DNA from 2 places in the Labrys methylaminiphilus subsp. lupini genome. Region 2 is predicted to be linked to the other one. Evidence: predicted binding sites of a transcription regulator. Region 2 holds the regulator's gene; the other holds the start of a gene.
What was found. The regulator PhoB, encoded in region 2, activates phosphate uptake and scavenging genes when phosphate is short. The targets are predictions, from matches to a motif close to TGTCATNNANCTGTCAT.
Positions count from the first base shown of each region.

Region 1: the regulator PhoB is predicted to act here: its motif matches at 1,391-1,407, upstream of phnC (phosphonate ABC transporter ATP-binding protein).

Region 1 is NZ_JBMDIH010000001.1:3,083,963-3,087,778, forward strand. It holds gene ACN6KF_RS14415 (MaoC family dehydratase) at 1-241, opposite strand, end outside; gene ACN6KF_RS14420 (MaoC family dehydratase) at 238-696, opposite strand; gene ACN6KF_RS14425 (LbetaH domain-containing protein) at 701-1,345, opposite strand; gene phnC (phosphonate ABC transporter ATP-binding protein) at 1,550-2,374, shown strand; gene phnD (phosphonate ABC transporter substrate-binding protein) at 2,435-3,367, shown strand; gene phnE (phosphonate ABC transporter, permease protein PhnE) at 3,490-3,816, shown strand, end outside.
Region 2 is NZ_JBMDIH010000001.1:3,723,865-3,727,680, forward strand. It holds gene pstA (phosphate ABC transporter permease PstA) at 1-389, shown strand, start outside; gene pstB (phosphate ABC transporter ATP-binding protein PstB) at 386-1,213, shown strand; gene phoU (phosphate signaling complex protein PhoU) at 1,249-1,968, shown strand; gene phoB (phosphate regulon transcriptional regulator PhoB) at 1,982-2,683, shown strand; gene ACN6KF_RS17645 (hypothetical protein) at 2,824-3,561, shown strand; gene ACN6KF_RS17650 (RNA polymerase sigma factor) at 3,580-3,816, opposite strand, start outside.

The DNA.
Region 1 (3,816 bases), 640 kb from region 2:
GTTGGCGCGCCCTGATGATCTCGACCTCCTGATGCGCCACCAGGAGTTTCATCCAGACCGCGGCAACCTGCCAGCCCGACGCCACCAGGCCGCCGAAATGGCTGGCCGCCGCAGCCGCTTCGTCGACGTGAAAGGGCTGGGGATCGTAGAGCACCGCAAAGCGCTTGATGTTCTCGACCGAAAAGGTGAAGGCACCGATCTCGTCGGTATCGCCGATGGCGAGATCCTCGAAATATTTCATGCCGCCAGCCTCCGGCCGAACATGATGGAGCCGGTCTGGGTGGTCACCACCGTCTTTCCATCAGCCACGAGCTCGAACAGGAACTTCACCAGGCCCATCTCGGGGCGGCTCTTGGAAGCGCGCGCCTCCAGGGTCGTGCGGCGAACGCTCAGCGTGACATCCGGGCGGAGCGGCGCCAGCCATTTGACCTCGTCGATGCCGGGCGCGCCCATCGAGGTGGAGCCGAGCATGAAGCCATCGCAGTTGAGCCGCATCAAGATGCAGCAGGCATGCCAGCCGGAAGCGGCGAGCCCGCCCAGCATGGTGCCTTTTGCCGCCTCATCATCGAGATGAAACGGCTGGGGGTCGTATTCCCTGGCAAAAGCGAGGATGGCCTCGCGCGTCAGCTTGTACGATCCGTAGGTGGCAATCTCGCCGACCGGGAAATCTTCGAAATGGAGCAGGGTATCAGCCATGCCCTCAGGATGGACCGATTAGACCCTCAACGGCAAGAGCCTGATATTTGTCGAGGAAGGCCTCGACCGGGAGCTTACGGAAGTCGGGCAAGGCGGCGCGCAGGGTCTCGTGCGACCAATTCCACCAGGCCAGGGCCTGCAGGCGGTCGGCAATCGCTTCCTCGAAACGACGGCGGATCGGCCGTGCCGGATTGCCGGCGACGATGGTGTAGGCTTCCACGTCCCGGGTGACCACGGCGCCGGCCCCCACCACGGCGCCGATACCGATGCGGCGCCCCGGCAGCACGATCGCGCCATGGCCGATCCAGACATCATGGCCGATATGGACGTCATGTTCCCTGCGCCAGACAAAGAAGTCGTCCTCGTCGCTCTCGCCTTCGAAATAGGCCGAGGCGCGATAGCTGAAATGGCTCTGGCTCGCGCGGTCCATCGGGTGATTGCCCGGATTGATGCGCGTATGGGCCGCGATCGACACGAAACGGCCGATATGGCTGTAGGCGATGTCCGAATCGTTGACGACATAGGAATAGTCACCGAGTTCGACCTCATGCAGGCTGGTGCGGGGACCTACTTCGGTGTAGCGCCCGAGCCGGCTTGCGGAAATCAAAGCCGCCGGGTCGACGAAAGGCGTCAGGCTGAGTTTGGGCAAAGGGCGATCCAACGGTGATGGAAAGGCCCTGCTTCCCACTCCGCTGCGACAGCCACGTGACAAGAATCCGCCGGAGCGCCCGATCTGTCGCATAGGCCCGCGACATCCGCGGGGGATCGTCACCGAAACATCATTGAACTGCCATCCCTCTGTAATGGCCCAGCGTTACCGACTTCGGAAAGCTGCACGAGAAGGGATCTGTTCATGCTGGCGATCAAAGGAGTTTCCAGGCGCTTCGGCGGCAAGGCTGCCGTCGCGGACGTCAATCTGGAAATCGCGCCCGGCGCCTTCATCGGCGTAATCGGGCGTTCGGGTGCCGGCAAGTCGACATTGCTGCGCATGCTGAACCGTCTCGTCGATCTGAGCGAGGGCACGATCTCCTGCGACGGCGTCGATGTCACGGCCCTGCGCGGCCAGGCCCTGCGCGACTGGCGTGCGCGCTGCGCCATGATCTTCCAGCAGTTCAATCTGATCGGCCGCCTCGACGTGCTCACCAATGTGCTGATGGGCCGCCTCAACAAGGTCTCGACCGCCAGTGCCGTGCTGCAGCTGTGGGGCCTCGAGGACAAGGCCATGGCGCTCGCTGCGCTCGAGCAGTTCGACATCGCCAATCTCGCCGGCCAGCGTGCCGACAGCCTGTCCGGCGGCCAGCAGCAGCGCGTGGCGATCGCCCGCGCTTTGGTGCAGGAACCCTCGATCATCCTGGCGGACGAACCGATCGCCTCGCTCGATCCGCGCAACACCAAGGTCGTGATGGATGCGCTGCTGCGCATCAACAAGCATTTCGGCATCACCGTCATCTGCAATCTTCATTCGCTCGATCTCGCCCGCGGCTATTGCGACCGCCTGATCGGCATGTCCGCCGGCCGGGTGGTGTTCGACGGCGCCCCCGCCATGCTCACCGCCGATGCAGCGCGCGACCTCTACGGCCTCGAGGCCGGCGAAGTCATGGATGCCGATGCCGACGCCAAATGGGCAGGCGACACAAACTCGGCAGGTTTGGCTCGCCCTGCCAGCGTCGCGGCCTGACAGGCCGGCTGCGCATCTTCAAGAGCCACAAGAACACGATATTTCCGACAGGAGAGACCTATGCTTTCGCGCCGCACGCTGCTCGGCCTTGCCGCAGCAGCCATGAGCTTTGCCGCCGGTACCGCCCAGGCCGAGGACTGGAAGGCCCAGTATCCCGAATTGACGCTTGCCGTCATCCCGGCCGAGAATGCCTCCACCACCAATGACCGCTACCAGCCGCTGGCCGACTACATCGCCAAGCAGGTCGGCGTGCCGGTCAAGCTCAACATCGCCAACGACTACGCCGCCGTGATCGAAGCCCAGCGCGCCGGCTTTGCCCAGATCGCCTGGTACGGCCCGGCCTCCTACGCCCGCGCCATCATCACCGGCGTGGCCACCGAGCCGGTCGCCGTTCCCCGCCACAACAATGGCCTCACCGGCTACTATTCGGTGATCTATGTGAAGGCCGACAGCCCCTACAAGACCATCGAGGATCTCAAGGGCAAGAAGCTCGCCCTCGTCGACCCCAACTCGACCTCCGGCAACAATGCGCCGCGCTTCGGCCTCCACAGCCAGGGCATCGACGTCGACAAGTTCTTCTCCTCGGTCGTCTTCGCCGGCAGTCATGACAATGCCGTGCTGGCCCTCGCCCAGGGTACCGCAGATGCTGCCGCCAACAGCTGGAACTCGGAAGACGATTCCAACCTGACCCGCATGCTCAGCCGCGGCATCCTCAAGAAGGATGACGGCACCCCGATGACCAAGGGCGACTTCCGCGTCATCTACAAGACGCCCTTCCTGCCCGAAGGCCCCTATACGGTGCTCGCCTCGCTGCCCGACGATCTGAAGAAGAAGATCGGCGCTGCCCTGATCGACTACGCCAAGAACGACAAGGCCAATTTCGATAAGCTTTCCGACGGCAAGGATCTCGAACTCACTGCGATCAGCGCCAAGGAATATCAGCCGATCGTCGACATGGTGAAGTTCAACGATGCGCTTCGCAAGACCCAGTAAGGGGTCGCAACGACGCAATGAAGGGCGCGCACCGAAAGGTGCGCGCCCTTTGCGCAAGCGGATTTCGCCAGGTGGATTTCCATTGGAACCGCGCGCGTTCGACCAGGCAGGAGGATACACAATTGCCGGCTATCAATAGCCTGCCCCAGGCGCAAGCCCAAGCCCTGCTCAGGGCCTATCAGGCAACCATTGCTGCCAAGAAACGCAGGATCTGGCTCGCCGTCATCGTCGGCATCGGCCTCTACGCCCTTTCGGCCCATGTGGCGGCGATCCGGCCGGGCTTCCTGTGGACCCATCTTGGCAACTTCACCTCCTTTTTCAGCCGCATCGCCCCGCCGCTCAGCCCCGGCAATTTCGTCGGCGATGTCAGGGAATGGTATTGGGGCTTCGGCAAATGGCTGGTGCTGCTCGGCGATACGCTGCTCGTCGCTTATCTCGGCACGCTGCTC
Region 2 (3,816 bases):
CGGTGGTCGTGCGCACCACCGAGGACATGCTGGCCCTGGTGCCGATCAGCCTGCGCGAAGCCGCCTTCGCGCTGGGGTCGCCGATGTGGAAGGTCATCACCTCCGTGACCTGGCGCTCGGCCCGCACCGGTATCGTCACCGGCATCCTGCTGGCCCTGGCCCGCGCCGCCGGCGAGACCGCACCCCTGCTGCTGACAGCCTTCGGCAATTCCAACTGGTCGCTCAACCTCGGCAATGCCTTTGCCAGCTTGCCGGCCGCCATCTACCAGCTCGCGCCTTATCCCGACCCCAAGGCCGTCTCGGTGGCCTGGAGCGGCGCCCTCCTCATCACCGCCGGCGTGTTGGCGCTCAATATTCTGACCCGCTTCGTGCTCGCTCCCAAGAAATGAGTGATCCCATGTCCGCTACTCCACAAGCCTCCATCGCGGTTGCCGAACGCCCCATCGCCAATCCAGCCGCCGCCGTGAAGCTCAAGGTCGAGAATCTCGACTTCTTCTATGGCGAGAAGCATGCGCTCAAGGGCATCAATCTCGACATGATCGACCGGCAGGTCACGGCCATGATCGGCCCTTCCGGCTGCGGCAAGTCCACCCTGCTGCGCGTGCTCAACCGCATGTACGACCTCTATCCGGGCCAGACTGCCAAGGGCCGCGTGCTGCTCGATGGTCAGAACGTCATCGGCAAGGAGATCGATCCGGCAGTGCTGCGCGCCCGCATCGGCATGGTGTTCCAGAAGCCCACGCCCTTCCCGATGTCGATCTATGACAACATCGCCTTCGGCGTGCGCCTGCATGAGTCGATCTCCAAGGCGGAAATGGACAGCCGAGTCGAATGGTGCCTGACCAAGGCCGCCCTGTGGAACGAGGTCAAGGACCGCCTGCACGCCTCTGCGCTCGGCATGTCCGGTGGCCAGCAGCAGCGCCTGTGCATCGCCCGCACCATCGCGGTGAAGCCCGAAGTCGTGCTGCTGGACGAGCCGACCTCCGCGCTCGATCCGATCTCGACCGCCAAGATCGAGGAACTGATCGACGAATTGAAGCGGGACTTCACCATCGTCATCGTCACGCACAATATGCAGCAGGCGGCGCGTTGCGCGGATGTGACGGCCTTCTTCTATCTGGGTGACCTCATCGAGGTCGGCCAGACCAACAAGATGTTCACCACCCCGAACGACAGCCGTACACAGGATTACATCACCGGCCGCTTCGGCTGATCCCTCGGCCAGCGTCGAATTCATTTGGAGGCGGCATGTCCGACCACATCGTTACATCCTTCGATCAGGAATTGCGCGAATTGCGCAACATGATCGCCGAAATGGGTGGCTATGCAGAGAAGAGCGTAGCCGACAGCGTCGAAGCCCTGCTCAAGCGCGACACCCAGCGCGCCAAGGCCGTGATCGAGCTCGATCTGGCGATCGACAAGCTCCAGCGCCAGGTCGAGGACCGGGCTATCCTGGTCATCGCCAAGCGCCAGCCACTGGCACTCGACCTGCGCGAAATCGTCTCGGCCCTGCGGGTGGCCAACGATCTCGAACGCATCGGCGACCTCGGCAAGAACGTCGCCAAGCGCGTGGTCGCCATCCACAGCCATGCGCAGCCGGCCCAGCTCTTCGGCGGTTTCGATCATATGGCTGACCTGGTGCTCGAGCAGCTCAAGCAGGTCCTCGACGCCTTCGCCCAGCGCAATGTCGAAGAAGCGCTCTCGGTCTGGAGTTCGGACGGCGAGATCGATGCGATGTACACCTCGCTGTTCCGCGAATTGCTGACCTACATGATGGAAGATCCGCGCAATATCGGCTTCTGCACCCATCTGCTGTTCTGCGCCAAGAACATCGAGCGCATCGGCGACCATGCCACCAACATCGCCGAGACGGTGCATTACCTGGTGACCGGTGAATCGCCGGCCGGCGAGCGGCCCAAGGCGGACAACAGCACCGATCTCGTCGACCTTCCTGTGCCGGCTAAGTAACAAGGGATAGGCCATGCCTCCCAAGGTTCTGATCGTCGAGGACGAAGAAGCATTGACCCTGCTGCTGCGCTACAATCTCGAAGCCGAAGGCTATGAGGTCGACAGTGTGGCGCGCGGTGACGATGCCGAGATCCGCCTGCGCGAAAGCGTGCCGGATCTGGTATTGCTGGACTGGATGCTGCCGGGGTTGTCGGGTATCGAATTGTGCCGGCGCATCCGCATGCGGCCGGAAACCGAGCGCCTGCCCGTGATCATGCTCACGGCGCGTGGCGAGGAAACCGAGCGTGTGCGGGGTCTGGCCACCGGCGCCGACGATTATGTCGTCAAGCCCTTCTCCGTGCCGGAACTCTCGGCCCGCGTCCGCGCTCTGCTGCGTCGGGCCAAGCCCGATCACGTCGCCTCCCTGCTCAAGGCCGGTGACATTTCCCTCGACCGCGAGACCAAGCGCGTTCATCGCGGCAATCGCGAGATCCGCCTCGGCCCGACCGAATTCCGCCTGCTCGAATTCCTGATGCAGGCGCCGGGACGCGTGTTCGCACGCGAGCAATTGCTCGACAGCGTCTGGGGCCGCGACGTCTACATCGACGAGCGCACGGTCGACGTGCATGTCGGGCGACTGCGCAAGGCGATGAACCGCACGCGCGAGATCGACCCGATCCGCACGGTTCGCGGCGCCGGCTATTCCTTCGACGAGACCTTCGCCAAGCAGGCCTAGGACGGATATTTCATCGCCCGACACCAAGGCCGGCGGCTCGCCGCCGGCCTTGTCGCATCACGTACCCGGTACTCGCCCGATCTAGGCGATTTCAGAGGCTTGCGATAAGACGACTTGCCAAAGAAAATGCCGGGGTTGCCATGATCCGTTCCTTGCTCGTCGCGTCGCTTTTGACTGCCAGTTCGTTGGCGCTGCTTCCCAGCGATGCCGCAGCGGCCAAGCTCAAGAAAACCTTGTGTTCGGGCGAGTTCGGTACCGGCTCCGGCTTGGCGGGCTCCTATATCGGCAAGGATTGCTTCATCGCAGCCGACAGCGACATGCAGGAGCAGGTCGCCGGTATCTGCAAGGAAGGCTCGCGATGCGAGGTCGAGGCCATGGTGGAGGTCGCACCCGATGGCAGCAGGCAGATCAGGACCGTCTTGTCCGTCAGGCAGGCCGGACGCGCGCCCGCCACGCGCATGTCCTATGCCCAGAAGGCGGGCAACTATGCCGACGGCATCTATGCCTTGCAGGACGATGGCTGCGACAAGCAGGGGGCGACGCCAGGCAACCGGGTTTCCGTGCAGCTTCTACGGGCAGCCGGTCCTGCCATCCAGCTCTACGGCAAATATTGCGCGGTCATCGAGGCCGATGGCGAGGAGCCTTCCAGCGCCAAGTTCCAGGCGACGCTGCAGCTTCGATGCGGCAGCTCGCCGGCGCAGGACCAGGCCCTGCGAAGCGGCCGCTCCGGCACGGCGGAAACCATCGTGATGACCCCCGCCCCCGAGCGGCAGCTGTGGCTCGATGAAGACACATTGATCCGTTGCCCGATCAAGCGCGCCTATACACCGCAATGGTGGATCGAGGCCCCGCCCTTCAATGGCCGCTATCCCCAATAGCTTCTGCAGGCGCCGATATCAGCCCAGAGCCGCCAGGCGCCCTTGCAGATAACGGCGGATGACGGGATCACTCTCCAGCCCGATCGCCCGCGAATAGGCGTTGCGGGCCTCCTCCTGCCTTGCGGCGCGGGCCAGCAAGTCCGCGCGTGCAGCCCAATAAGGCTGGTAATCGGCGATCCGCCTGTCGCTGGCGACCTCGTCGAGCCCGGCCAATCCGGCTTGCGGTCCCGCAAGACGGGCGAGCGCCACGGCTCT